4 regions of the Pantoea ananatis PA13 genome follow, and region 1 is predicted to be linked to each of the others. Evidence: predicted binding sites of a transcription regulator. Region 1 holds the regulator's gene; each other region holds the start of a gene.
The links. Region 1 encodes PhoB, which activates phosphate uptake and scavenging genes when phosphate is short. Its sites were predicted from a motif close to CTGTCATAAAACTGNCNNAT; they were not measured.

Region 1 (7,472 bases):
CAGATAGCCGGCCTCGATGACGCGCTGCTGCCCTGCACTAGACAGAACCTGTTCCAGAAAGGCGGCTAACAACGGCGGCAAGGGCTTACCTGGCACTTTATTAACGTACAGATAGAGCGGACGTGCCCAGGGATAGCGACCGCTGCGGATGGATTCAGGATCAGGCGCAACGGCTTCCCCCCTTTTTGTGATAACCGGCAGCAGTTTTACCCCACTCAGGTGAAAACCGAAGCTGGCATAACCGATGCTGCGCGGATCCCCGGCGACCGCCTGTACCACCGCCGCCGAGCCGGGAAACTCCGCCACGTCGTTGCGGAAATCGCCCTGACACAGCGCCTGCTGCTTGAAGAATCCCCATGTGCCGGAGGCCGAGTTGCGGCCATAGCGCTGGATAGATCGCTGCTGCCACTCAGCCTGATGCAGACCCAAATCGCCCCAGCGTTCGGGCACCTGGTTTGCGCCACACAGACGCGTGACGGAGAACAACGCATCAAGCTGGTGGGGATCGATGGACGTCAGCGGATTGCGCTGGTTGACCACCACCACCAACGCGTCCATCGCTACCGGCACGGCCAACGGAGGATATCCGTATCGCGCCTCAAACGCCTGGCGCTCATCCGCCTGCATGGGACGGCTCATTGCCCCTAACTGGACGGATCCGGCTGTCAGCGCGGTTGGCGCCGTTGAGGAGCCCGATGCCTGAACCTGCACATTTACCCCGGGTGACTGACGGCTAAAGTCATCGCCCCACAGGGTCATCAGATAGCCGAGCGTGTCCGAGCCTGCGCTGCTGAGATTGCCTGAAAGCATCACAGGCTGTGCCTGCACCAAGGCAGGCAAGAGAGAAAAGAACAGCAAAAAAAGAAGGCGCATCGTTCCGGTCCGTCAGCAGTTAATGAACCGCATTCTCCTGCATCCCGTTAGTCACAATCAACCGTGGTGCCAGGGTAAAGGTAAAACAGGTTTCCTGGTGCGGGATGCTGGTGATCTCCAGCCGCGCATTGTGATGGCTGAGCGCATGCTTCACGATGGCCAGCCCAAGACCGCTGCCGCCGGTCGCACGTGAACGCGCTTTATCCACCCGATAAAACCGCTCTGTCAGGCGCGGGATGTGCTCAGGTGGAATGCCGGGGCCGTTATCACAGACTGTAAATACCGCGCCCTGCTTGCTGCGCAGCCAGCTGATATCAATGCGCGTCCCCTCGGGCGTGTGGTTCACCGCGTTGTAGACCAGGTTGGAGATAGCACTGCGTAATTGTTCATCATTGCCAAACACTTTCAGGTGAGGATCGGTATGAAAATGGATGGCGTGACGTCCGCCGCTCAGGGTTTCAGCTTCATGCTGCAGGAGTTTGAGCATAACCGGTACATCAACCTTTTCTTTCAGATTAATGGCCGGAGCCGCCTCGATGCGCGACAGCGTCAGGAGCTGTTTGACCAGGCTATCCATTCGCCGGGTTTGCTCCGACATGGTGTGCAACGCTTTGTCCCGTGAGCGCTGATTCATGACGGAGTCATTCATCATTTCCAGATAGCCCTGAAGCACCGTTAAAGGCGTGCGCAGTTCATGGCTGACGTTGGCAAAGAAGTTTCGCCGTGCCCCTTCAAGCTGATGCATCTGGGTTACGTCGCGAGCCACCATCAGCCACTGGCCTTCGCTGTAGGGCATCACACGGAATTCCATGTGGTGCTGGTTATTCAGCACCAGCGTAAGCGGCTTATCGAAATCACGTTGCCGCAGATAGCGAGAAAATTCAGGATAACGCAGCAGATTAAGGATATTTTGCCCGTTATCTTCTGGCCAGCGCAGCCCCAGGTGCTGCTGGGCCAGGCCGTTGCACCAGAAAATAGTGCCCTCTTCGGTGGTAAGTATCACGGCGTCCGGCAGCGACTCCGCGCCGCTGCGAAACCGCTTAATCAGATTACCTAATTCGCGCCGCCGCCGCCGGTTGCGCAGTTGCATTTGATACAACCCGTAAAACAGCGGTTCCCAACTGGCCTGTCCGGACGGTGGCGTCATCGTGCGATCCAGCCACAGCCAGTGAGACAGGCGCATCAGGTTGTAAAAATGCCACAGTAAAATACCGACTACGCTCAGTAACAGCAGCCACGGCAAATAGCCGAACAGCAGGCCGAGCACCAGCGCAGGCAGACACGCCAGCACCAGTTCGGACAGTAATCTCTTCCAGGAGAGGCGTTCCAGCACGGTTAAAGCTCCGTTTAAAAGCGGGCAGAGAAACGATAACCTGTTCCGCGTACGGTTTGTACCATGCGATCGTGGCCGGTCAGTTCCAGCGCCTTACGTAAACGACGAATATGAACGTCAACCGTACGATCTTCAACATAGACGTTAGTGCCCCAGACATGATTGAGTAACTGCTCACGGCTGTAAACACGTTCAGGATGGGTCATAAAGAAATGCAGCAGCTTGTATTCTGTCGGCCCCATTTCCAGCGGTGTGGTTTCTGACATCACGCGATGCGAAGAGGGATCCAGGCTCAGGCCCTGCATTTCGATCACATCTTCTACCGCCATCGGCGAAATACGACGCATAACGGCTTTAATTCGCGCCATCAGCTCTTTCGGGGAAAACGGTTTGGTGATGTAGTCATCGGCACCGACTTCCAGTCCGCGTACCCGATCTTCTTCCTCGCCGCGCGCGGTGAGCATCATGACCGGTATATCACGCGTCATGGCTTCACGCTTAAGATGTTTAATAAATTGTATGCCGCTGCCGCCGGGTAACATCCAGTCCAGCAGGATCAGGTCAGGCCAGGGTTCAATCAGCTTGCTGACGGCGCTGTCATAATCTTCTGCCTCAATCGGCTGATAATCGTTTTGTTCCAGTACGAAACATAACATTTCACGGATTGGAGCTTCATCTTCCACAACTAAAATGCGCTTAGCCATTATTACTCCTGCAGGTAGGACGGCTTTCACTGATATTTGCGGCGCCATTATGCGTCAGTTTTGTGACACTTTTATGAAAAAGTTAGCCATAAAAACCGGCCTGCAACAACCATTTATGACAACATGACGACATGTTTTGTGGCTTTAGTGACTGAGCCAGTATAATTGCCGGGCAAATCGATTTGGCAGGGAGTTTTATGCGCATTATTCACACCGCGGACTGGCACCTGGGGCAGTTCTTCTATAACAAGAGCCGCGCCGCCGAGCACCAGGCCTTTCTTGACTGGCTGTTAATACAGATCGAACAGCATCAGGTCGATGCGCTGATTGTGGCGGGTGACCTGTTTGATACCGGTACGCCGCCCAGCTATGCGCGTGAAATGTTTAACCGCTTCGTGGTGGCGTTACAGCCCAGCGGCTGTCAACTGGTGGTGCTGGCGGGCAATCATGACTCGGTGGCAACGCTGAATGAATCGCGCGAACTGCTGGCCTGTCTGAACACCCGGGTCGTTGCCACGCCGCAGGAGAGTGACGACGTCATGATCCTGACAACCCGTCAGGGTGAACCCGGCGCGCTGCTGTGCGCGATTCCCTATCTGCGCCCGCGCGACATTATGCGCAGCCAGGCCGGTCAGTCTGGACGGGATAAACAGCTCAGCCTGCTGGAGGCCATCAGCGCCCATTATCAGCGCAGCTTTGCGGCGGCACAGGCGCTGAACATGTCCCTGCCGATCGTGGCGACCGGCCACCTTACCGCCCTTGGCGTCAGCAAAAGTGACTCCGTGCGCGATATCTACATCGGCACGCTGGATGCGTTTTCTGCCTCGGCGTTTCCGCCGGCCGATTACATCGCCCTTGGACATATTCATCGCGCTCAGCGCGTCGCGAACAGCGACCATATTCGCTACAGCGGCTCCCCTATTCCGCTGAGCTTTGACGAGCTGGGCAGCGAAAAAAGTGTCTGTCTGCTGACTTTCAGCCCGCGCGGCCTGGAAACCCTGACCCTGCCGGTTCCCACCTTCCAGCCGATGCAGATGCTTAAAGGCTCCCTGGCGCAAATCAGTGAGCAGCTCGCCCACCTTTCCCCTCCCAGCGGAGAGAAGCCGGTCTGGCTCGATATAGAAGTCACCACCCAGGAGTACTTAAGCGATCTGCAGCGCCAGGTTGAAGCGCTGACGGCAGATTTACCGGTGGAAGTACTGCTGTTACGCCGCAGTCGTGAACAGCGCCAGCACAGCCTGGCGCAAACGGATAACGAAACCCTGAGCGAACTTAAGGTCGAAGAGGTTTTTGCCCGACGCCTGGCGCTTAATGAGGAGCTTGATGACAAGCAGATCGCCCAGGTCACGACCCTGTTTAAGCAGACGCTGGCCGACCTGGAGGCGAACCCATGAAGATCCTCACGCTGCGATTCAAAAACCTGAATGCGCTGAAAGGAGAATGGTTTATCGATTTTCGCACCGAACCTTTCGCCAGTAATGGTCTGTTTGCCATTACCGGCGCGACAGGTGCCGGTAAAACCACCTTACTGGACGCTATCTGCCTGGCGCTGTATCACCAGACGCCGCGCCTGGGTGCGATTTCTCAGGGCCACAACCCGCTGATGACGCGCGACTGCGCCGAATGCCTGGCCGAAGTCGAGTTTGAAATCAAAGGCGAGGCCTGGCGGGCATTCTGGAGCCAGAACCGCGCACGAGGCACGGCCGACGGCAAACTGCAGGCTCCCCGCGTCGAGCTGGCTCGCTGCGCAGATAATCAGATCGTTGCAGACAAAGTGGGCGACAAGCTCAAGCTTACCGAAACGCTTAGCGGCCTGGATTTTGAACGTTTTACCCGTTCAATGATGCTGTCACAGGGCCAGTTCGCCGCATTTCTTAACGCCAAAGCGAATGAGCGCGCAGAGCTGCTGGAAGAGCTGACCGGAACGGAAATTTACGGGCTGGTTTCCATGGCCGCGTTTGAGCGCCATAAAGAAGCCAAAAATGCGCTGGAACTGATGCGCAGTCGGGCAGACGGCATGGCACTGCTTGATGAGGCGACCCGCGCCGGGCTGCAGCAACAGGAGGCAGCCCTGACTGAGGCCGAGCAGCAACTCAGCCGTCAGTTTGACACCGCTCAGCGGCAGCAGCAGTGGCTGCAGCTGGCACAGCAGCTGAGCGCGGATGCTGAACAGGTGAACGCCGCCCGTCAGGCCGCCGACGCGGCGAGTCAGGCGGCAGAGGCCGATCGCCAGCGTCTGGCACGAAGTGAACCGGCAGAAAAACTGCGCGGTGCGCTGCAACAGCGCGACAACCTGCAGACTGAACGCACGGAGCTGCAACAGCGTCAGCAGCAGTTAAACCAGCAGATGCAGGCGGCGGCCCACGAGCAGCAGCAGTTGCAGCAGCGTTATCAGGAAACCGAAGCGGCGCGCGAACAGGTGCGTTTGCAACAGCACCAGCAGGAAACGCTACTGAGCGGACAGGTTATTCCACTCGATCAGGCGCTCTCGGCCCTGCAGCAGCAAATTCAACAGCTGCAGCATGAAACCGCACAGCAGCAGGCGAGCTGTACGCAGCGTGAACAGGCGATGCAAACCGAGCAATATAAGGTCAGCGATCTCCAGCAGGCGCTGGCACAGCAGCAGTCGCGTCGGCAACAGCTGGCGGATATGCCGGTTTGGGGCGAAAATCTTCCGCTGTGGCAGGACCGCTTTGCTCAACTGGCCCGCCATGAAACCGATCAGGCGGCGTCGGCGCAGCAGATTCAGCAACAGGCACTGCAGCTTCATCAGCGCCAGCAGCAGGTCGAACAGCTGCAACAACAGCTTGCGCCATTGAAGCAGGCCGGGCAGCTTACGCAGCAGACCTTGTCTGACGCTGAGCAAGCACTAACATCGCTTCATAAGGCGCATCCTCCCGAAGCCTTGCGTCAGGCCTTAAAGCAGTTAACTCAACAGCGTGACGCACGTCAGACGCTGACGTTACTTGCAGCCCAGTGGCAGCCGCTACATCAGCAGCGCGGTCAGTATGAAAAACGGTTACAGGATCTGGAAAAAGCCTGCCAGCAGGCTGAGGCTGAATTACTGATGCTGCGGGAAACATGGAAGCGGGAGAAACAGCAACTCACCGATGTGGAGAAGATTTGCCAGCTTGAAAGCCATATTGCCGATCTGGAAGAACACCGGGCGCGGCTGGAGGCCGGGCAACCCTGCCCTTTATGCGGCTCCTGCGAACATCCCGCGGTTGAAACCTACCGCACGCTCGAAGTCAGCGCCAACCAACAGCGCAAAGCCGTGCTGCAAAAACAGGTGGAAGCGCTGAGCGAAACCGGTACGGCCAAAAATGAGCAGATAAAACACCTGAAGGGCCAGCAGCAGTCTCTGCGCGACGAGCTCGCCAGTATAATGCAGCAGCTGGATGCATTGACCCAGCGCTGGCAGGCACTGAGCGGTGAGCTTGCGCTTACCTTCACTCTGAACGACACCGACGCCCTGGACCACTGGCTGCAGGCGCAAAGCCGTCAGGAACAGGCATTAACTTCGCAGACAGAGACGCTGGAACACGCCGAGCGAACGTATCAGGCGGCAAAAGAACAGCATCTGCAGCAGCAGCAGACACAGCAGCAACACCAGCAAACGCTGCAGTTGGCGCAACAGCAGTTGGAGAACGAACACCAGGCGTTACTGACTATACAGCGCCATCACCAACAGGCTCAGGCGAATGCTCAGCCGCTCCAGGAGGGGCTGGCGCAACAATTCGCAGGCTTCGGCCTGACGCTGCCTGACAGCGCACAGCGCGACAGCTGGCTGGCTGAACAGCAACAGCGCTGGCAGCAGTGGCAGGAAAGTGAGCGGTTGCTTGCTAACTTGCAGCCTCAGTTGGCGCGTGCGGAAAGCCAGGCTGACGCCCTGCGCCAACAGCTGCAGCTTGAGCAGCAGCGCCTGAATCAGCAGCAGCAGCAGCTCGCCGCACTGGACCAGCAATACCGCGAAAAACGTCAGCAGCGTGAGGCGTTGTTTGGCGATCGGGATGTCATTCAGGCCCGTCGGCAGATGCAGGAGAGCGTCGAGCATCATGAGGCGCAGCTGACGCAGCAGCGTGAACGGCTGCAGCAGTCTCAGGCTGAAGCCAGCCGCCTCCACGGCCAACTGACGTTGCTGGAGAGCCAGCTACACAGGTTGGGCACTCGCCTGACGGACGCTGAGCAGCACTTCAACGCTGCGCTGGCTGCGGCGGAATTCCCGGACGAGGCGAGCCTGCGGGCCGCGTTGCTTGACGAGCATGAAGCGCAGCAGCTTCGCCAGCGACTGCAGCAGATCGATCAGCATCTGCTCCATCAACAATCCCGCCTGGCAGAGCTGCAGCAACGGCTGGCAACCCATGAGCAGGCTAAACCCGATAAGATGCCTGAGTCCGCCGATGCACTGACCACACAGCTGGAAGCGTTGCGGCATTCCCTGAGGGAGAACGCCAGTCAGCAGGGACAACTGCAGCAGCAGTTGCAAAGCGACGCCAGCCTGCGGACCCAGCAGCAAACGTTGCTGGCACAGATTGCGCAGGAGGAAACCACGCTGGCGCAGT
Region 2 (7,472 bases), 970 kb from region 1:
ATTTTGCAAAAGATGGCCTGGCTACACCAAATCATCATGGTCGGTGGCGGACTCTATCTACTATGGATGGGTTGGCAGTTAATTGGCTCAGCCCGTCAGCGCCACAAACAGCCCGTGCAGCAGGAACCTGTCGTCGAACTGCCCAGGAAAGGCATGAGCTTTATTAAAGGCCTGCTGACCAACCTGTCGAATCCCAAAGCGGTTATCTACTTTGGTAGCGTCTTTTCCTTGTTTATCGGTAACGATGTGGGGGGGCTGGAACGTTGGGGGCTGTTCGTCCTGATAAGCGTTGAAACCTTCGCCTGGTTTTCTCTGGTCGCGGCTGTTTTTGCCCTGCCGTGGATGCGGGATAAGTATCAACGTGCTGCGAAGTGGGTAGACGGTGTTGCGGGCGTGCTGTTTGCCGGTTTTGGCATTCATCTGATCCTGTCGCGCTGATAGCCGGTTACCGGACACGTCAGTCGTTACGGCAAGCCGCCGACAGCGTCACTGTCGTGCGGCAGCCTCCGCCGGGTCAGGCGATACGTCTGGCGCTGGCCAGCAGTCCCCCAATCGCGATGAATAAGCCGCCGAAAATGCGGTTCATTAGCTTCATCTGCCTGGGCCCTTTGATCCATCCTGCAATGCGCGTGGCTAATGTGGCATAGCCAATCATGACGATGATATCCACCAGAACGGTTGTGACGCCCAGCACCAGATACTGCAGCATCAGCGGCTGGTGAGGCAGGATAAACTGGGGAAACAGCGCCGCCAGAAACACAATGCTTTTGGGATTCGTCAGGTTCACCATTACTGCCCGCTTGAGCAGGCGACGACGCGGCATGGCTTTCGACATAGCGTTGAGGTCAATCGCGCCCGCAGTGCGCCACTGTTGGATGCCCAACCAGACCAGATAGCCTGCACCGGCCCACTTTAAAATCTCAAACGCCAGCAGCGACTGGGAAAAAAGCGCCCCAAGACCGATCCCCACCAGGGCGATATGCAGGGCAAGACCAACCTGCAGGCCTGAAATAGACGCGACCGCACCACGATAACCGTGGCTGATGCCCGTGCTCATGGTGTTAATGGCACCAGAGCCGGGTGAAAGGCTAAGAATTGTGGTGGTAAGAAGATAAGTCAGCCACCATTCGATGGTCATGGGTTGTACTCCCTGTCACGTCTGAAGTGTGACACAATACGCCAGAATGCTGCGCAGGGCTATGGACATCATGCGGCCGTTCAGACTCTTTTTTCCGGCAATCAGGAGGGCGGATGAAGCAACACAGAGCAAGCTGGCTGCAACGCGAAAAGGCCTTCGCTGCCTTCGCGACCGGCCCACTGCTTGATTTCTGGCACAGCCGTGAAGAGTGTGAATTTACCGGCGTTGAGAATCTGACCTTACGTTACGTTCGGTTCATTTCACCGCAACACAAGCGCGTGATTGTAATCGTTCCCGGGCGCATTGAGAGCTACGTTAAATATCCCGAGCTGGCCTACGATCTGTTTCACTGTGGGTTCGATGTGATCGTGCTCGATCACCGTGGTCAGGGGCGATCCGATCGGCTGCTGGATGATTCGCACCTTGGTCATGTGGTGGAGTTTTCCCACTATGTCGATGACCTTGAAACGCTCTATCTGAAAGAGATTGTGAGCCGTCATTATCAACAACGTTATGCGTTGGCGCATTCAATGGGGGGCGCAATTCTGGCCCTGTTCCTGGCGCGTCAGCCTGGCGCGTTTCACGCTGCGGCTCTGGTTGCGCCGATGTTTGGCATCGCGCTGCCGTTACCCTCTTTTCTGGCGCATAAGATCCTCGACTGGGCAGAGAAACGACCTGCCGTTCGCGATGGCTATGCATTAGGCACGGGGCGCTGGCGGGCTCATCCCTTTGGCATTAACCGTCTGACGCACAGTCATGAACGTTATCGTCGCAGCCTGCGTTTTTATGCGGACGACCCGGCGATTCGTGTTGGCGGTCCCACCTATCACTGGGTACGGGAAGGCATTCATGCCGGACGCAACATATTCAGTCAGGTTGATAAGATAACGACGCCGCTACTGCTACTTCAGGCAAGCGAAGACAGCGTGGTGGATAACCGCTCACAAGATCTGTTTTGCGCCGCCATGGCGGCAGCCGGTCATCCCTGTGAGGGCGATAAGCCCCAGGTTATTAAAGGTGCACGCCACGAGATTCTGTTTGAAAAAGACAGCATGCGCGCCGAAGCATTGAATGGGATCGTCGATTTCTTTTTATCGCATCACTAGTTATCCGTTTACATTACCGGCTACGGCCAACCGACACAGATACCCGAGGTTTTCATGTACCACATTGTTGTGTCCGACCTGGACGGCACACTGCTCTCACCCGAACACCGCCTCACGCCTGATGCCCGAGAAACGTTGCAGCAGCTGGTGGCAAAAGGCATTCACTTTATTTTCGCCACGGGCCGCCATCACATTGATGTTGGACAAATGCGCGACAAGCTGGGGATTCCGGCGTATATGATTACGTCAAACGGTGCCCGTGTGCATAATCCAGCCGGCGAACTGATTTTTAGCCATAACCTGGATTGGGATATCGCCCAGGACCTGTTCGGCCTGCAGTACCATCATCCGGAAGTGCTGACCCATGTTTATCGTGACGATGAGTGGTTTGTCAGCCGTTGCAGTCCGGCAGAGAAAGATTACTTTCGCGAATCTGATTTTCATTATCAGGTTTATGAACCGGGCATATTGCCCACTGACGGCATCAGCAAAGTCTTTTTCACCTGCGAAGAGCCTGAACACCTTATTCCAATGGAGCTGGCGATTGAAGCGCGTTGGGGAGACAGGGTCAACGTCAGTTTTTCACTGCCCACCTGTCTGGAAGTGATGGCGGGCGGCGTCTCAAAAGGCCACGCGCTCGAATCTGTGGCAAAACAGTTAGGCTTTACGCTGAAAGACTGTATTGCCTTTGGTGATGGTATGAACGACGTCGAAATGCTGAGTATGGCGGGCAAGGGCTGCATTATGGCTAATGCGCATCAGCGTCTGAAAGATACCTTGCCAGAGCTGGAAGTGATTGGCAGCAATGTTGAGGATGCCGTGCCGGCGACGCTCAGAAAGTTGTATTTATCGTAGTGCGCCGGAGCAGAAGGCCGGTTAACCGGCCTTCTGACGGCTAGGCCAGTTTTTGCTTGTGTTTATGCTCGCTGACCATAGTGAGCAGCAACAAAATCACTGCCAGCACACAGCCCACAATCATGACTAAAAATCCGCCATCCCAGCCAAAATAGTCCACCGTGTAACCCACAATGGCGCTGGCTGCAACCGATCCTCCCAGATAACCGAACAGCCCGGTAAAGCCCGCGGCCGTCCCGGCGGCTTTTTTCGGCGCCAGCTCCAGCGCGTGGAGTCCTATCAGCATCACCGGTCCGTAGATCAGGAAGCCAATAATAATCATACAGGCCATGTCCACACCGGGATGACCCGGTGGATTTAACCAGTAAACCACCGTTGCGATGGTCACCAGCGTCATAAAGAACACGCCCGTCGCGCCACGGTTTCCGCGAAACACCTTATCGGACATCCAGCCGCACAGTAGCGTGCCAGGGATCCCCGCATACTCATAGAAGAAGTAAGCCCAGGACGACTTATCCAGCGTGAAGTGTTTCACCTCTTTGAGGTAAGTCGGTGACCAGTCCAGAATGCCGTAACGCAGCAGATAAACAAACACGTTTGCCAGGGCGATATACCAAAGTAATTTATTCGGCAGAACATACTTCATGAAGATTTGTTTCGCCGTGAACTCTTCTTCATGGCTTTCGTTGTAGTCAGCCGGATAATCGTTTTTGTAGGCCTCGATGGGCGGCAGACCGCAGGACTGCGGCGTATCCCGCATCAGGGCAAAGGCCAGGATGGCAATGACAATGGCGCCAAAGGCCGGCATATAAAGGGCCGCCTTCCAGTCGTTAAACCAGGCCATTCCCAGCAGAAACAGCAGGGGAGGAATGCCGCCGCCGACGTTATGGGCACAGTTCCACACCGAGACAATGCCGCCGCGTTCCTTTTGCGACCACCAGTGCACCATAGTGCGTCCGCAGGGTGGCCAGCCCATTCCCTGAAACCAGCCACAAATAAACAACAGCACAAACATCACCATGATGCTGGAGGTCGCCCAGGGAACAAACCCCATGAACAGCATCACGAAAGCGGCCAGGATCAATCCTGCGGGTAAAAAGACCCGTGGGTTAGAGCGGTCGGACACCGAGCCCATAATAAACTTGGAAAAGCCGTAAGCGATGGAGATACCGGAAAGCGCAAACCCCAGATCGCCTCGTGAGAAACCCTGTTCAACCAGATAAGGCATGGCCAGGGCAAAATTCTTTCTGACGAGGTAGTAAGCCGCATAGCCAAAGAAAATACCGATAAAGATTTGCCAGCGCAGGCGGCGGTAGAGTGGATCGATACGATCCTCTGCCACCTGAGGCTGGTGTGGTGCAGGTTTAAAAATACTTAACATTAGGGTGGCCCTCCGGGCGCATTATGGTTTTGATTCCCCAGCAGGTTGGGTCGAAAGAAAAAAGGGTGCTCGCAATGCACCATTTCGCGCAGAGAATAGACAGAGGCGGACTGGGTTACTGTGATGAATGACAAATTTGTTACAGTTTTATTACAGTAAGGCGCGAAAATGCCAGGCAGATGCGCTTTTTCGCCCATTTTTAACCTCAGGCATGCTCTCCTGAGCGGATAAAAGTCGGGCTGAGGGATCGTTGCCTGATCGCCTGGTAAATAACCAGATGTCAACCAGATAATGCAGCTCTGATTCAGGACATTGTTTACACTGACGCTCTGTTTATTTCGGGGTTGTTACCGTGCTTTTATTGATTGTTACTACCATTCTGTGGGCATTCTCCTTTAGCCTGATCGGTGAATACCTTGCCGGGCAAGTGGACAGCTGGTTTTCAGTGCTGATGCGCCTGGCGCTGGCCGCCATTGTGTTTCTGCCGTTCCTGCGCTGGCGCGGCTATCGGCCTTCGACGCTCTTGCTCTATATGCTGGTAGGGATGTTGCAGCTGGGCATTATGTATTTGCTGAGTTTTGAAGCCTATCTGTATCTGAGCGTGTCAGAATTCCTGCTGTTCACCGTAATGACGCCGCTGTATGTCACCTTAATCTACGACCTGATAAGCCGAAGGCCCCTGCGCGTGGGCTACATTTTCAGTGCGCTGCTGGCCGTTGCTGGCGCGGCAATCATTCGTTATGACAAAGTCAGCGATAACTTCTGGTTTGGTCTGCTGCTGGTTCAGTTGGCGAATATCTGCTTCGCGGCGGGGATGGTGGGCTACAAACGTTTGCAGGAAACCCGTCCAATGCCGCAACATACGGCGTTTTCATGGTTTTATCTGGGCGCGGTTCTGATTGCGATCGTTGCCTGGGCAGCCTGGGGCAATCCCCATAAATTGCCTACCACGACGCTGCAATGGGGCATTCTGGTCTGGCTGGGCGTCGCGGCTTCGGGGCTGGGCTACTTTATGTGGAACTACGGCGCGACGCAGGTCGATGCCGGCACGTTGGGCATTATGAATAACATGCACGTTCCGGCCGGCTTATTGGTGAACCTGGCGATATGGCAGCAAAAACCGCACTGGCCAAGCTTTATCGCAGGAGCCATCGTGATTATGGCGTCGCTGTGGGTCCATAAGCGCTGGGTGGTAGGCAACAGCGCAAGATAGTCCGGGGCGGGCCTTGCCAGCGAGTAAACCGTTGCGGGAGAGGAATGCAGGGCATCTGGGCTGGAAACAGGCTGTGAACGCCCCTGAGCCTGACCGGAAGCAGACCGCATGACAGGCGGGCTGCTTCCGGTCAGAGCGTTTCTGATTAAGCGGGTTTACCTGTGGCGGGCCGATGAATCATCGTCAGCCCTTTAAGAAAATTACGCAGGATCTGGTCACCGCACTCGCGGTAGTTTTTATGGTCCGGTTTGCGGAAGATCGCGCCAATCTCAGCCTGAGAGACCGTAAAGTTGGCTTTTTTCAGCACGTCAGGAATGTCGGTAGTTTTTAAATCAAACGCGATGCGCAGCTTTTTCATAAAGATATTGTTGTTCATCTTGCGCTCGATGGAGGGCGCAGGCGCGTCTTCACTTTTTCCGCGGCGATGAAAAATTAAACCGTTAAGAAAATATCCCATCACCACATCGGGGCAGGGGCGAAACGCCGCATCCTCATCTTTCTTCAGCCAACTGGTGATGTCCGCCTGAGCCACTTCACATTCAGCCAGCGCAAAAATCGCCACCATTTTGGCATCGTTCAGATCGAGCATATAGCGCACGCTGCGCAGAATATCGTTGTTAGTCATGGTGAGATCTTCTCATGGTAAATCGACAGGCTGCGCATTATAGGGGATTTTGCCTGCTATCGCGCAGCTTTGTCACTCACGCAATAAAACCTTCGCAGGATGCGCGGCGTCCCTGACAAAGGGCAGATGCTCGCAGGCATGCTGACGGGCAAACCGCATAAATGCTTCCAGTACCGGCTGGCGCTGTTCGCCGTCGCGCACAGCGGCGTAAAGACGACTCCATAACCCTTCGCCCAGCGTTTTGGTGATCACCAGGCCCTGTTTTTCAAAACTTTCGACGACCCAGTGCGGCAGCGCAGCAATCCCCATGCGCGCCGAGACCATTTGAATCATCAGCAGCGTGTTATCGACATTCTTGAGCGCCGGACTGATCCCCGCAGGTTGCAGAAAGTGGCGCCAGATATCCAGGCGCTGGCGCTGTACCGGATAAATCATTAGCACTTCATCCGCCAGGTCTTCAGGTGAAATGTGTTCAACCTGCGCCAGAGGGTGATCTGGCGCCAGCACCAGGCGGACTTCGAAATCAAACATGGGTGAATAGAACAAGCCTGAGCGCGGCAGGATATCCGACGTCAATACAATATCCAGTTCGCCCTGCTGCAGCGCGGGCTGCGGATCAAAGGTTACGCCCGATTTAAAATCCATCATCACCTGGGGCCAGCTCTGACGAAACTTATCTAAAGCCGGTGTCAGCCACTGAATGCAACTGTGGCATTCGATCGCGACGCGCAGCGTGGTCTGATGCGGTTCGTGGCAGGCCTGAAGCGCCTGCTGAATTTGCGGCAGTATCTGCTCTGCCAGCTGCAATAAAATTTCGCCCTGCGGGGTAAAACGCAGTGGCTGACTTTTACGAACAAACAAACGAAATCCCAGCCGCTGTTCCAGATCGCTGAACTGATGTGATAACGCCGACTGTGTCTGATGAAGCTGAGCCGCAGCAGCAGCCAGCGAGCCCGTATTCTGCAGAGCCTGAAGCGTCCGGAGGTGTTTGAATTCGATCATGAGAGTCCTTCACATCGAAGCTGAATAATTTGCGCTTGAGCGACATACAGTACCCGCAGAATATAGCGGTGTAAACATCTGGACGGCTAAACATCATTGGCGACCCGCCAAAGCCGAAGACTTTCTGGAGAATAGTGAATGACTATCTTAAA
Region 3 (7,472 bases), 2.0 Mb from region 1:
TTACTTGTGCCGGGGTTGCCTTTCTGCTCTGGTTCGGTTGGGGAGCCTTACGCACGGCATTTAGCCGTAACATTGAACTGGCATCGGGTAGCCACGCAACGCAGAGCAGAAAACGAATTATCGCGACGATGTTGGCGGTGACCTGGCTGAATCCGCATGTTTATCTTGATACCTTTGTTGTGCTGGGAAGCCTGGGCGGGCAGTTACCCGGAACGGTTGCGCGACAGTGGTTTGCGCTGGGGGCCATCAGCGCCTCGGTGCTGTGGTTTTTCGGTCTGGCGCTGCTGGCGGCCTGGCTTGCGCCTCTACTGCAAACGGCGCGCGCTCAACGCATCATCAATCTGCTGGTCGGTGCGGTCATGTGGTTTATTGCGTTTCAGCTTGCCCGGCAGGTCATCACGGGATTTTGAGTAAAAGCTATACGAAAACGGGTTATTGAGGCCAGTCTGCCGAACTTTTGCCATAATCTTCACTCCAAACAACGCGTAATATGATGCGCTTGTGGGCTTCATGTACTGGGAGCCATCGAACTGACCTTTTCAAGGAGGACTTTCATGAAACTGAAAGCATTGGCGCTTGCCGCGATGATGAGTGCAGGGGCATTGCCTTTGAGCGTACAGGCTGACGAACTGCCGAACGGACCCCATGTTGTTACGTCAGGTAAGGCAACTGTAGATGCCCGCCCGGATATCGCGACGCTGTCAATTGTGGTGAATGTCTCATCGAAAGATGCCGCAGAGGCAAAAAAGCAGGTCGATAGCCGCGTAGCGCAATATTTTGATTTCCTGCAAAAAAACGGTATTGAGAAAAAGGATATCGAAGCCGCGAACCTGACGACGCAGCCAGAATATGATTACACCAAAGACGGTAAGTCACAGCTCAAAGGCTACCGTGCGGTGCGTCAGGTTCAGGTCACCGTACGTCAGCTGGACAAACTTAACGATCTGCTTGATGGTGCGCTGAAGTCAGGTCTGAATGAAGTGCGTAGCGTTGAACTGGGCGTCGCTAATCCTGAGAGCTACAAGCAGCAGGCACGTCAGGCCGCAATCAAAAATGCGACCCAACAGGCGGCTGAACTGGCTGAAGGTTTTAATGCCAAACTGGGCCCGATCTACAGCATTCGTTATCAGGTGGCAAACTATCAGCCAATGCCAATGAACCGCATGTTTAAAGCCGCGGCTGTGGCAGATACTTCTGCACAGGAAACCTACGATCAGCAAAGCATCAACTTTGATGACCAGGTGGATGTGGTTTTTGAGATGAAACCAAATACGGCACAGTAAGCCTTTATTGGTATTGTGGTTAAGCCATCAGGGGCAATTTTTGCCAGGCGGTCCTCGCGCCGCTGACGCGGTTCCTTCACATCGCTCATCAACCTGACGGACCGGCGCAGACGGCACATCCCTGTGCCGTCTGCGCCTTTTACCCGCATCCTTGCGGGTAAATCCTGGTTGATTCCCTCTGCTCAGCGCTGCGTATTGCCTTCTAAAAAATGCCCCTGACGGCCATTAACGCCGTGCCGCTTTCACAAGTGCACCTTCTCACCGCAACGCCCAAATTTTGCTGCGGCAAAGGGCGATTATTCCGCCGTATCCTGACGTAGCACCCGATGGCCATGCGCAATCAGCGCATCCGTTACCCGACGCATCAGGCGGCTTTCAGGTGCAAAGCGGTGCCAGTACAGCATCCGACGTTGATACAGCCCCGGCGTGAGGTCGATTAGCTCGCCACTCGCCAGTTCGCGTTCAATCTGCAGATGAGGGATCATACAGCAGGTCGAGCCCTGCCGGGCCATTTGCACAAACGCTTCGGACGAGTTGACGATGTGGCAGGGAACGCTACCCGGTGATAAATCAAAATTCTGCTGCAAAAAGGCCTGATGCATATCATCCAGGTGATCAAATGCCACGGCTGGCGCTTTAAGCAGGGCGGAACGCGTTACACCGTTGGGGAAAAAGCGCTCTGCAAAATCCTTTGACGCCACAAACAAATAATCCAGCGCACCCAGTTGATCCACCAGACAGCTGGGTAGCGGCTGCGGTTGAATACTGACTGCGCCAACCACTTCGCCTCGTCTCAGACGCTCTTGAGTGCGGGTTTCATCCTCAACCTGAAGGTTCAGGCGTACAGGTGAATCGGCCAGTACGTCTTTTAATGCCGGTAACAGCCACGTTGCCAGACTGTCGGCGTTGACCGCCAGCGACAGCAGTAGCGGCGTCGTGCCGCTGTTCTCATCGCCCAGCCACTCTTCCTCCAGTAACTCAACCTGGTGCAGAAGGGCGAGCAGCTTTTGCCCTTGTTCAGTGGGACGAGGCGGTACCGTACGAACTAATAACGGCTGACCAAACAGATTTTCCAACTGTTTAATGCGTTGCGAGACGGCAGACTGCGTAATGCAAAGTTTTTGTGCGGCACGTTCAAATCCGCGTTCACGTATCACTGCGTCCAGCGCCTGAAGCGTTCTGTAGTCCGGGCGTTTCATTATTTTTCTCTCTCCTTCAGGATGGACGTTACTATGCCACAAATACTCCAACGGAAATGTCAGCGATATTTTTGTGGGCTGGCTTCCAAAGCATTAAATCCGCCCAATGCATCCGAGCATTTTCAGCAAGCCTTGCTTTATACTACGCGCATTTCCTTATCGCACAGGTTCTAAACATATCATGACCCAGGATGAACTGAAAAAAGCTGTTGGTTGGGCCGCACTGGATTATGTGCAGCCCGGTACTGTCGTCGGCGTCGGTACGGGTTCTACGGCCGCTCACTTTATTGATGCGCTCGGCAGCATTAAACATCAGATTGAGGGGGCCGTATCCAGTTCCGAAGCGTCGACGCAAAAGCTAAAAAGCCTGGGCATTCAGGTGTTTGATTTGAACGAGATTGATGATCTGGCCATCTATGTCGACGGTGCCGATGAAATTAACCCACAAATGCAGATGATCAAAGGGGGCGGTGCTGCCTTAACTCGCGAGAAAATCGTCGCGGCGGTTGCCAAAAAGTTTATCTGCATCGCCGACGCATCCAAAGAAGTGGACGTGCTTGGACGCTTCCCGTTGCCGGTTGAAGTTATCCCGATGGCGCGAAGCTATGTCGCGCGTGAACTGGTGAAGCTGGGCGGTTTGCCGGAATATCGTCAGAATGTGGTGACTGACAACGGTAATATCATTCTTGATGTGCACAATCTGCGTATTCTCGATCCCATCGAGCTGGAAAAAACGATTAATGCCCTGCCTGGCGTCGTCACTGTGGGGCTGTTCGCCACGCGTGGCGCAGATGTCGCATTGATTGGCGGACCTGACGGTGTCAAAACCCTCAAAAAATAAAGTACGGGCGCGCAACAGGGCGCCCGCTTTTTTTGATTTAAAAAAACTTTTCTCACCAGGCTGAAATTTGGTGACTTATGTCACATAACCGTCATCGGCAGCGGGTTCGTTCTTCTCGATGCGGCCAACCCACGATTTTGTCTGGCAAAGTACGCCCTCTGAGCCCTGCCATGCTGGCGGTCAGGCAATCGTTTGTATTGCCGCAGGCGATTTTTTTGATATTTTGACAGACGGCTGACTGCGTTCAGTCCTCGTTGAATTCTGAATAGGGTTGGGAAATGGCAAAGGTATCACTGGAAAAAGACAAAATTAAGTTCCTGCTGGTGGAAGGTGTCCATCAGAGCGCGCTGGAAAATCTTCGTGCTGCAGGTTACACCAATATTGAATTCCACAAAGGCGCACTGGATGCCGAGGCGTTAAAAGCTTCCGCTCGCGATGCGCATTTTATCGGTATCCGTTCCCGTTCCCAACTGACCGAAGAGATTTTTGCTGCTGCAGAAAAACTGGTAGCGGTGGGCTGTTTCTGTATCGGAACGAATCAGGTTGATTTAAATGCCGCAGCGAAACGCGGTATCCCGGTTTTTAACGCACCTTTCTCAAATACGCGCTCTGTGGCCGAGCTGGTTATTGGCGAGATGCTGCTGATGCTGCGCGGTGTTCCGGAAGCGAATGCCAAAGCGCACCGTGGTATCTGGAATAAAATCGCCAAGGGCTCTTTTGAAGCGCGCGGTAAAAAGCTGGGTATCATTGGCTATGGCCATATCGGTATGCAACTGGGCGTGCTGGCAGAAAGTCTGGGCATGCACGTTTACTTCTATGATATCGAAAACAAGCTGCCGTTGGGCAACGCATCACAGGTTCGTAGCCTGACGCAGCTGCTAAATATGAGTGACGTTGTCAGCCTGCATGTCCCGGAAACCGCCTCTACGCAAAATATGATTTCTGCCAATGAGCTGGCGCAGATGAAGCCTGGCGGCCTGCTGATAAACGCCTCACGCGGCACCGTGGTAGATATTCCTGCACTGTGCGAAGCGCTGGCCAGCAAGCAGGTTGGTGGCGCTGCGATTGATGTGTTCCCTGTAGAGCCGGCGACCAACAGCGATCCGTTTGTTTCCCCACTGAGCGAATTCGACAACGTTATCCTGACGCCGCACATCGGGGGATCGACGGAAGAAGCGCAGGAGAATATCGGGATTGAAGTCGCGGGCAAGCTGGCGAAATATTCGGATAACGGTTCAACGCTGTCCGCCGTCAATTTCCCGGAAGTGTCATTGCCGATGCACGGCATTAGCGCCAGTCGTCTGCTGCATATTCACGAAAACCGTCCGGGCGTACTCACCGCGATCAACCAGATTTTCGCTGAACAAGGCATCAACATTGCCGCTCAGTACCTGCAAACCTCTCCGATGATGGGTTATGTGGTCATCGACATTGATGCTGAGCACGAACTGGCAGAGAAAGCTCTGCAGCTGATGAAGGCGATTCCGGGAACGATTCGCGCCCGCCTGCTTTACTGATCCCACGCTGTCACCTACCCGGGCACACAAGCATGCCCGGGTTTATTCATCCCATAGCCACAGTTTTGATGGCGTCAGCACGGCCGGCAAAGGAATGTCCCACGCCGCTGTAGGCAGCGCGTCAACCCGCTGACAGTCATGAGCGATACCCACCGGTAAAAACCCATGCTGTTTCCAGTTCTGTAAGGTGCGATCGTAGAAGCCGCCCCCCATTCCTAAACGCTGTCCGGCGCGATCAAACGCCACCAGCGGTACCATCATTACATCCAGTTCATCCAGCGTGATCAGATGGCGGATATCCAGTGGGGGTTCGGGAATGCGCAGTTTATTTTGGATTAACTGTGTTTCTGGCGTATAGCGCAGAAAAAGCAGATGGCCCGCTGCGAAGGGGTGCAGAACCGGCAGGTAAACCCGTTTGTTTTGCTGCCACAGCCTGGCGATAAGCGGTCGTGTATTGATTTCGCCATCAACAGACAAAAACAGTGCCACGTTGTTGGCATCGGCCAGTGGTGCAAAGTTGATCGCATGTTGGGCGAGTTGTTCGGCTGCCGCATGTTGCTGCTCAGCGCTCAGAGCGCGACGTAGGTGGCGAACGTGCTGACGGATGTCCTGACGCAGTACTAAAGAGGGTGCTGACATGGTGTCCCCCAGACAAAGTCGCTTAAGCGACGCATTATATCATGCCTGGTGGGAGGTAATGCAGTACGACCAGAAAGGAGATCTCCGAGATGCCGCCGTAGGCTGTAACCCTTGAACCCTTGGTTCAAGGTGAACATGCCGTCGCAACCATCAGGCTTCTCGGACGGACCGAGCATGCTCACAGGTTGCGGAGCGTCACATTCTGTTGGTATGAAATATCGGCTCAGGGGACTGGCCCACTTGCAAACATCTCAGAGAAAATTGACTTCACCGTTAGTGTAGCACACTGACCATGAAGTGTTATTCGAACTTCGCATCCTGGCGGTCGGTTATGCGACCTTGCTCAACTAAAGCCTGTTCAATGGTCTGCTGTAACATACGGATTCGTTGTTCCATGTTAGCAGCATAGTCACGCGTCTTACCTTTCTCTTGTGCCAGTTCATGGCAAATGTTTAACGCGGCAATGAACACCAGTTGCTCTGTATTTGTGACTCTAGTGCGAACTTTTAAATCTTGCAACCGTTGATTGAGATCTTCTGCCGCCGCGTTCAGCGCATCTTGCTGTTCAGGCGGACAATTCACTCTCAAAGAACGACCAAAAATTTGTAAATCTACCGGTTGTGCAGACATGCCACCTTCCTGACTGATTACCTGGCTCGCCATTCCCCTTAGCCTTCAATGGCCTGGGAGGCGGGCAACTATATAGACCTGAGAAATAAGATACAACCCCTTTTCTGGAAACCTTGAGGCAGCTAGTGGTAGCATACCACGAACTCTTACAGCCAACGACGATGAAAAATGATGTCTTCACAGAACGCAACCCCCGATTACAACGCGCTGGCGGCGGCGCTCTCACAGCATGGCGTGGGCATGACGCCTGCGGAAATGCACGGCTTACTCAGCGGCATCTTATGTGGCGGTAACGCGGATAACAGCTGGAAAACGCTGGTCCACGATCTTGCGAACGAAGGCATGGCTTTTTCGCAGACGCTGTCCCTGCCACTGCAGTCTTTGCATGAAAGCATTGCGACTGCGCTAGAGGACGATGGCTTCCTTTTTCAACTGATGCTGCCCGCCGATGATGACATTACGGTGTTTGATCGCGCTGATGCACTGGCGGGCTGGGTAAACCATTTTTTACTCGGTCTGGGCGTAACCCAGCCTAAACTGGATAAGGTCACCGGTGAAACGGGCGAGGCCATTGACGATCTGCGCACGATTGCTCAGTTGGGCTACGACGAAGACGAAGATCAGGAAGAATTAGAGCAGTCGCTGGAAGAGGTGATTGAGTACGTTCGTGTTGCAGCACTACTTTGCCACGACACTTTCACTCGTCCGCAACCGACTGCGCCAGAAGTACAAAAGCCAACGCTACACTAAGCCAGCTATCTGAGTTTAACAGGGAGTGCAGACATGATTTCACTGGAAAATTTTCAGCAGCGCCGTCAGGCGCTGCTGGCGAAAATGGTTCCGGGCAGCGCAGCGTTAATTTTTGCCGCGCCTGAAGTAACGCGCAGTAATGATAGCGAATATCCGTTTCGTCAGAACAGCGACTTCTGGTACTTCACGGGGTTCAATGAGCCTCAGGCGTTACTGGTGCTGATCAAAAGTGATGAGAACCACAATCACAGTGTGCTGTTTAATCGTGTTCGCGACCTGACTGCAGAAATCTGGTTTGGCCGCCGTCTGGGACAGGATGCGGCGCCCGCTAAGCTCGGCGTGGATCGGGCCCTGCCCTGGAACGATATTGGTGAACAACTCCACCTGCTGCTGAACGGCCTGGATGAGGTTTACCATGCGCAGGGCCAATATGCTGAAGCCGATAAACTGGTGTTCGGTGCGCTGGATAAACTGCGGCAGGGTTTTCGCCAGAATCTCAGCGCGCCTGCCAGCCTGACAGACTGGCGTCCCTGGGTGCATGAGATGCGCCTGTTCAAAAGTCCGGAAGAGATTGCCATTCTGCGCCGTGCGGGTGAGATCAGTGCGCTGGCGC
Region 4 (7,472 bases), 1.4 Mb from region 1:
GAACAACATCGCCTCTTTGAACAGGGTGCCGTCTTTTGCCGCAATGGTCGTATCCAGCGCAACGCCTGACAGCGTCTGCAACTGTTCCAGGAGTGGTTTATGTAAGGTAAAGGGCACCAGCGCCGCGCGCGTGGGCAGCACCTTCAGCCCAAACTGCTCAGCAATTTTATAGCCAAACGGTGATGCACCCAGGCCCGGCATGGAAAGGCCGCCACTGGCAATGACCAGCTTCTCAGCCTGAACCGCGCTGCCGTTGAGCTGCAGGCTGTAGCCCGCATCATCCCGGGTTACGCTCAGTATTTCGCTGCGCAGCCGAACGGTGACACCACCTTTGTCACATTCGGCCATTAATAAATCGACCACCTGCTGGGCAGAATCATCGCAAAACAGCTGCCCCAGGGTTTTCTCATGCCAGGCGATACCGTGGCGATTCACCAGATCGATAAAATCCCATTGGGTATAGCGCGCGAGGGCCGACTTACAAAAGTGGGGATTATTCGACAGGTAGGCGGCCGGTTCAGTGTAGAGATTGGTGAAATTGCAGCGCCCACCGCCAGACATCAAAATCTTGCGTCCCGGCTTCTTGCCGTTATCCAGCAGTAACACGCGGCGACCACGCTGTCCGGCCTGCGCAGCACAAAAAAGCCCGGCAGCGCCTGCCCCAATTACGATAACGTCAAACTGTTCCACTGCTTTTGCCCACCAGGTAAGAGAGGGGCAGATTGTAGTGATCTGCTCCTGTGGATGCCAGTGTCAAAATTTTGCCGTAAATATGTCACAATGTAACCAGCTAATTTTTATAGCTTTTGTATCTGTTCACCGGGTTAATTGACACTTTTAGTCCAAATCATGACTATATTTTCCTTTCCCAGACAGCATGTTGTCGCGGATAATGCGCCGCGTTCATGTCCTCCAAAAATGGCGTAACGTCTATGCTACATCTGTTTGCTGGTCTAGATCTTAGCACCGGCCTGTTACTGATACTTGCTCTGCTGTTTGTATTGTTTTACGAAGCAATTAACGGCTTTCATGATACGGCCAACGCGGTTGCGACGGTCATCTACACCCGTGCCATGCGGGCGCAGCTTGCCGTTTTAATGGCAGGCGTCTTCAACTTCTTTGGTGTATTGCTCGGCGGATTAAGCGTGGCTTACGCTATCGTGCATATGCTGCCTACCGATCTGCTGCTGAATGTCGGATCGGCCCACGGTCTCGCCATGGTCTTTTCCATGCTGCTGGCGGCGATTATCTGGAACCTGGGTACCTGGTATTTGGGCCTGCCCGCCTCCAGTTCCCATACCTTAATCGGCGCGATTATCGGCATTGGCCTGACGAACGCGTTGATGAGCGGCACATCGGTCGTTGATGCGCTTAACATCCCGAAAGTGCTGAATATTTTCCTGTCTCTGATTCTTTCCCCTATTGTCGGACTGGTGATAGCGGGCAGCCTAATCTTTCTTCTCCGCCGTTACTGGAGTAACACCAAAAAGCGTGCGCGTATTCATATGACGCCCGCCGATCGCGAGAAGATTGATGGCAAGAAAAAACCGCCTTTCTGGACGCGCACGGCACTGATTATCTCCGCCATTGGTGTCAGTTATTCACACGGTGCGAACGACGGGCAGAAAGGCATTGGCCTGATCATGCTGGTTCTGATAGGCGTTGCGCCAGCCGGCTTCGTGGTGAATATGAACGCATCGGGTTATGACATTACGCGTACACGGGACGCGGTCAATCATCTTGAGCAGTATTATCAACAGCACCAGGCCTCACTGAACCACATCATCGAGATGGCGCCGCCTAAGCTGCCTACGCCGGAAGAAGTGGCGCCGGTATCATCAACAGAGTTTCATTGCGACAGTGCACGTGCGCTGCAGGCCGTGCAACGTGCTCAGTTGCTGCTGAACAACCTGCAAAGCTACAGCGATCTGTCCGTCGAGCAGCGTAGTCAGATGCGTCGCCTGCTGCTGTGTATTTCCGACACCGCCGATAAAGCGGCGAAGCTGCCGGAAACCTCTCCAGACGATAAACGTTTCCTGGGCAAGCTCAAAGGCGATCTGTTGAACACCATTGAGTACGCGCCGGTATGGATCATCATGGCGGTTGCGCTGGCATTAGGCGTCGGCACCATGATCGGCTGGCGTCGCGTGGCCACCACCATCGGTGAGAAAATTGGTAAGAAGGGCATGACCTATGCGCAGGGCATGTCTGCGCAGGTGACGGCGGCCGTGTCGATAGGCATTGCCAGCTACACCGGCATGCCGGTCTCCACCACGCACATCCTCTCTTCTTCCGTTGCCGGCACCATGCTGGTTGACGGCGGCGGCTTGCAGAGCAAAACCATCAAAAACATCGCCATGGCGTGGGTATTTACCCTGCCGGTCTGTATTTTGTTATCGGGTTCGCTCTACTGGATAGCGCTGAAACTCATCTGATTCGGCGGCATACCAGGGCGACTTCGGTCGCCCTTTTTAATGCCAGATTGCCAGCGCAATCAGGCTGATAATCACCAATCCACACAGTGAACTGGTTAAGATAAACAGACCTCTCACCCGCTCACACCGGCGAATGAATTCGTCGTCATGATGATCAAGATAGCGCCTTGCCCAGATGTAACGCACCAGCCGCACCTGCTTGCCGGGCTGACCATGGGATGTGAAAAACCCCGCGCCATCAACATACTGATAAAGCAGCGGATCACAGCCACGCAGAACCACCAACAGCGCACGCAGCGATGAGAAATAGCGCGCCATATTCACAATACATACCACACAAAGAGCCCAAAAAAGCGCGATAGTGCTGATCATGTCATCCTCCTTACCGGCACCGCAGCAGGGTGCTGAGCGCGCACCCTGTTGAACAGTCCCTGCAGAATTAGCCAACAACCCCGTAAAGCGATTTGTAGTTTTATTTTGAATCATCAGAAAAGTAGCAACCGTGTGACGCAGGCTGCTTTTTCCAGTTTAGGAGAAATGTTCAATTTTTTACCAGCGAGGATTTTCGTTTTATACGAGTAAAAATCGTTCATCATTGATCTTATTCACAACCCAGGCGGCTTCAGAAGCATTTGTTAACACACAGGGCTATACTTTGAGGTATAACAACATCATCGCCTGTGCTGTACATTAATCATCTCGGTGGCGCTCATCGCCCGTTCGCGCAATGGATTTCGCAACTGTGACGCGTCTGGAAACCGCTGCCATTCTGAATCTCGTGGAAGGAGTAATATCATGGCTTATAAACATATCCTGATTGCAGTCGATCTTTCGCCAGAAAGCCAGTTGTTAGTGGATAAAGCTGTCTCACTCGCGCGCCCTTACGACGCAAAAATCTCGCTGATTCATGTCGATGTTAATTACTCGGATCTCTACACCGGCCTGATTGATGTCAACCTGGGAGATATGCAAAAGCGTATTTCTGAGGAAACGCATCTGGCGCTAAAAAGCCTGTCCGATGCCGCGGGCTACCCTATCACCGAAACCCTGAGCGGCAGTGGCGACCTGGGGCAGGTGCTGGTGGATGCGATTAAGAAATACGATGTGGACATGGTGGTGTGCGGTCATCATCAGGACTTCTGGAGCAAGCTGATGTCGTCTGCCCGCCAGTTGATCAATACCGTGCACATCGACATGCTGATTGTGCCGCTGCGTGACGAAGAGGATGAATAATTCGCGAGCGTTAAGCCGGTGCGACTGAGGTGCCGACCGGCTTAAAACCACGATTAAGACAGAGGCGGATAGATATCGAAGCGGTGGCTTTTGGTGACCACCGCAGACTGCGTGGCAACACCGGCCAGCGGTGGCGCGTAGTCGGGACGCTTCACCACAATACGTTTCTTTGCCAGACGGCGAGCCGGTGCCAGCAGTGCGTCGGCATCTTCATCCGCCCCCACCAGCGACTGAAAGACCCGCATCTCTTTTTTTACCATGGCGCTTTTTTGCCGATGGGGATACATAGGATCGAGATACACCACGTCCGGCTGCGGGGTAATATCGGTCAGAGCCTGAATGCTGGAAGCATGAATCAGCGTCAGGCGTTCGCGCAGCCAGCCGCCAATTTCTGCATCTTCATAGCCACGCGTCAGCCCGTCCTCCAGCAGTGCGGCCACCACCGGATGGCGCTCCAGCATGCGAACCCGACAGCCCAGCGCGGCCAGCACAAAAGCATCCCGTCCTAATCCGGCGGTGGCGTCCACCACATCGGGCAGGTAGGTCCCTTTTATCCCCACCGCTTTCGCGACGGCTTCACCGCGGCCACCGCCAAAACGACGTCGATGTGCCAGGGCACCGGAGGCGAAATCCACAAAGATGCCCCCCAGTTTGGGCTCATCCCGTTTGCGCAGTTCAAGATGTGTGGCGGTCTTCACCAGCGCCAGCGCGGCGTCATCACAGTGCGTCAGTTGCCAGCGTGCGGCTAAAACAGGTAAGGCGCCGTCACCGGCGCCTGTCTCATCAAGCAAACAGATTTTCACGTACGGCTTATCCCTGAATACCGTAGTGTTCCAGCATGGCATCCAGCTGTGGTTCACGACCGCGGAAGCGTTTAAACAGCTCCATAGGTTCTTCTGACCCGCCGCGCGTCAGAATATTGTCGAGGAAGGACTGCCCGGTTTCCCGGTTGAAAATCCCCTCTTCTTCAAAGCGCGAATAGGCATCTGCTGCCAGCACATCGGCCCACAGATAGCTGTAATAGCCCGCTGCATAGCCACCCGCAAAGATATGGCTGAAGGCATGAGGGAAACGTCCCCACTCCGGGCTGGGGACCACGGCGACTTTGCTTTTCACTTCGCGCAGGGTTTCGAGAATCTGTGCACCTTTTTCCGGATTGAATTCGGTATGCAGGCGGAAGTCGAACAGGCCGAACTCAAGCTGGCGCAGGATAAACAGCGCCGCCTGGTAGTTTTTCGCCGCCAGCATTTTGTCCAACAGTTCTTTAGGCAGTGGCTCACCGGTTTCGTAGTGCCCCGAAATAAACGCCAGTGCTTCCGGCTCCCAGCACCAGTTCTCCATGAACTGGCTAGGCAGTTCCACGGCGTCCCATGGCACGCCATTAATGCCGGACACGCCCGCTGCCTCGATGCGCGTCAGCATATGGTGCAGGCCGTGACCGAACTCGTGGAACAGGGTAATCACTTCGTCATGCGTAAACAGCGCAGGCTTGCCGCTTACCGGACGGTTGAAGTTACAGGTCAGGTAAGCCACCGGTTTTTGCAGGCTCCCGTCCGCTTTACGCATTTGGCCCACGCAGTCGTCCATCCATGCGCCGCCGCGTTTGTGTTCGCGAGCATAGAGATCGAGATAGAAACTGCCGCGCAGCTCGCCGCTTTCATCGAACAGATCAAAGAAGCGGACATCCGGATGGTAAACATCGACGTCAGTGCGCTCTTTCGCGGTAATACCGTAAATGCGCTTCACCACTTCAAACAGGCCGGACACTGCACGCGACTCCGGGAAGTAAGGGCGCAGCTGTTCATCGCTGATGGTATAAAGATGCTGCTTCTGCTTTTCGCCGTAGTAGCTGAGATCCCATGGGTTCATGGTTTCTACGCCAAACGCTTTCTGCGCAAAAGCGCGCAGCTGCGCCAGCTCTTTCTCACCCTGTGGACGGGCGCGATCGGCCAGATCGTTCAGGAAATCGATCACCTGTGCCGGGCTCTGTGCCATCTTGGTGGCCAGGGATTTATCCGCGAAGGAGTCGAAGCCCAGCAGCTGCGCCAGCTCGTGCCGCAGCGTCAGCTCTTCCGCCATAATCGGACCGTTATCCCATTTACCCGCGTTAGGGCCTTGATCGGAGGCGCGGGTCGAATAGGCGCGGTACATCTCTTCGCGCAGCGCGGCATTATCGCAATAGGTCATGACCGGCAGATAGCTGGGGATATCCAGCGTCAGTAACCAGCCTTCCTGCCCTTTGGCTTCCGCCTGGGCTTTCGCTGCGGCCAGCGCGCTTTCCGGCATGCCCGCCAGCTCGCTTTCGTCCGTAATCAGCTTGCTCCAGCCCATTGTGGCATCAAGCACGTTGTTACTGTAGGCCGAGCCCAGCTCGGAAAGACGCGCGGCAATTTCGCCGTAACGCTGCTGCTTGTCTTTTTCCAGACCGATACCGGAAAGCTCAAAATCACGCAGTGCGTTATCGACCGCTTTCTGCTTTGCCTGATCCAGCGAAGCATAATGACTGCCTTCTTTCAGATCGCGGTAGGCCTGATAAAGCCCTTCGTGTTGGCCCACCCAGGTACTGTATTCAGACAGCAGCGGCAGCGTTTGTTCGTAGGCTTCGCGCAGTTCCGGACTATTTTTAACCGAGTTCAGATGGCTGACCGGTGAAAAGATACGGCTCAGGCGGTCATCGGTTTCTGCCAGCGGCTGAACCAGGTTATCCCAGGTGTAAGGTGCGCCTTGCGCCACCACTTTTTCCACCATTGCGCGGCATTCATTCAAAACGTCGGTTACGGCGGGCACCACATGTTCAGGCTTAATCGCTGAAAACGGGGGAAGTGTGAACGAGGTGAGTAACGGATTGGTCATAGCGCAGTCCTTTAACAATGTGTGGGGCGCGACGGCTCGCGCGACGCAATTTAATTAACATGCGGTCGGATATCACGAAAATCAATGGCGCGACCGACGGTGATTTCAACAATGGTGCGAATAGTGATCCTTCTGACAATGAGATCAATCATAGCTGAGGACAAAACAGGCTATCACTTTCCTGTCGCTGAATACGTAACGGAGGTTAACAGCCTGTGGCAGATTGCTATGCAAAGTGTAAAGCGGTCTGAACAGGGAAAACCGGCTTCACGGGCGACGGATGCGCGAAATGCCAGCAATTATTCCCGTCTGTCGGTATAATCGGGCCAATATCACTATTTTTAGCTTCAACCGCGGAAATCCCCTTTTTTATGCTGAGTTATCGCCACAGTTTTCACGCCGGCAACCATGCCGATGTGCTTAAGCACACCGTACAAAGCCTCATCATCACCGCCCTGAAAGAGAAAGAAAAACCGTTTTTCTATCTTGATACACATGCAGGCGCAGGACGTTATCAACTGAGCGGCGAGCATGCAGAGCGTACCGGCGAATATCTGGAAGGCATTGGACGCATCTGGCAGCAGCCGGATGCGCCCGCACTGCTGCAACCCTACTTTGATGCGATTCATGCCCTGAACCGCAGTGGAACGCTGCGTTACTACCCAGGCTCACCACTGATCGCCCGCCACTTGCTTCGCCCGGAAGATAAGATTCAACTGACCGAGCTGCATTCCAGCGATTTTCCCATGCTGCGCACTGAGTTCAGTAAAGACAGCCGCGCGCGCGTTGAAAAGGCCGATGGCTATCAGCAGTTAAAATCAAAGCTGCCCCCGCTTTCACGCCGTGGGCTGGTGCTGATCGATCCGCCTTATGAAATGAAGAGTGATTACCAGGCGGTCGTCAAAGGCATTCAGGAAGGCCACAAGCGCTTTGGCACCGGCGTTTATGCCC

Region 2: glpT (glycerol-3-phosphate transporter) is a predicted target of PhoB. The motif match lies at 4,617-4,636, and genes of this name have one in related genera.
Region 3: serA (phosphoglycerate dehydrogenase) is a predicted target of PhoB. The motif match lies at 3,401-3,420, and genes of this name have one in related genera.
Region 4: pitA (inorganic phosphate transporter PitA) is a predicted target of PhoB. The motif match lies at 762-781, and genes of this name have one in related genera.

Annotation. Positions count from the first base shown of each region.
Region 1 is NC_017554.1:3,506,545-3,514,016, forward strand. Features, by position in the region: gene PAGR_RS16660 (PstS family phosphate ABC transporter substrate-binding protein) at 1-873, opposite strand, end outside; gene phoR (phosphate regulon sensor histidine kinase PhoR) at 893-2,206, opposite strand; gene phoB (phosphate response regulator transcription factor PhoB) at 2,221-2,910, opposite strand; gene sbcD (exonuclease subunit SbcD) at 3,108-4,304, shown strand; gene PAGR_RS16680 (AAA family ATPase) at 4,301-7,472, shown strand, end outside.
Region 2 is NC_017554.1:4,473,635-4,481,106, reverse strand. Features, by position in the region: gene rhtC (threonine export protein RhtC) at 1-438, shown strand, start outside; gene rhtB (homoserine/homoserine lactone efflux protein) at 515-1,138, opposite strand; gene pldB (lysophospholipase L2) at 1,252-2,244, shown strand; gene yigL (sugar/pyridoxal phosphate phosphatase YigL) at 2,299-3,099, shown strand; gene glpT (glycerol-3-phosphate transporter) at 3,140-4,480, opposite strand; gene PAGR_RS21060 (carboxylate/amino acid/amine transporter) at 4,833-5,693, shown strand; gene PAGR_RS21055 (YehS family protein) at 5,839-6,318, opposite strand; gene metR (HTH-type transcriptional regulator MetR) at 6,391-7,320, opposite strand; gene metE (5-methyltetrahydropteroyltriglutamate--homocysteine S-methyltransferase) at 7,459-7,472, shown strand, end outside.
Region 3 is NC_017554.1:929,535-937,006, forward strand. Features, by position in the region: gene argO (arginine exporter ArgO) at 1-410, shown strand, start outside; gene PAGR_RS04525 (oxidative stress defense protein) at 555-1,283, shown strand; gene PAGR_RS04530 (LysR family transcriptional regulator ArgP) at 1,580-2,482, opposite strand; gene rpiA (ribose-5-phosphate isomerase RpiA) at 2,664-3,323, shown strand; gene serA (phosphoglycerate dehydrogenase) at 3,602-4,840, shown strand; gene PAGR_RS04545 (5-formyltetrahydrofolate cyclo-ligase) at 4,883-5,479, opposite strand; RNA gene ssrS (6S RNA) at 5,557-5,740, opposite strand; gene zapA (cell division protein ZapA) at 5,780-6,109, opposite strand; gene PAGR_RS04555 (YecA/YgfB family protein) at 6,281-6,859, shown strand; gene pepP (Xaa-Pro aminopeptidase) at 6,893-7,472, shown strand, end outside.
Region 4 is NC_017554.1:300,082-307,553, reverse strand. Features, by position in the region: gene PAGR_RS01410 (BaiN/RdsA family NAD(P)/FAD-dependent oxidoreductase) at 1-690, opposite strand, end outside; gene pitA (inorganic phosphate transporter PitA) at 933-2,435, shown strand; gene uspB (universal stress protein UspB) at 2,472-2,807, opposite strand; gene uspA (universal stress protein UspA) at 3,231-3,668, shown strand; gene rsmJ (16S rRNA (guanine(1516)-N(2))-methyltransferase RsmJ) at 3,722-4,471, opposite strand; gene prlC (oligopeptidase A) at 4,479-6,521, opposite strand; gene PAGR_RS01380 (23S rRNA (adenine(2030)-N(6))-methyltransferase RlmJ) at 6,893-7,472, shown strand, end outside.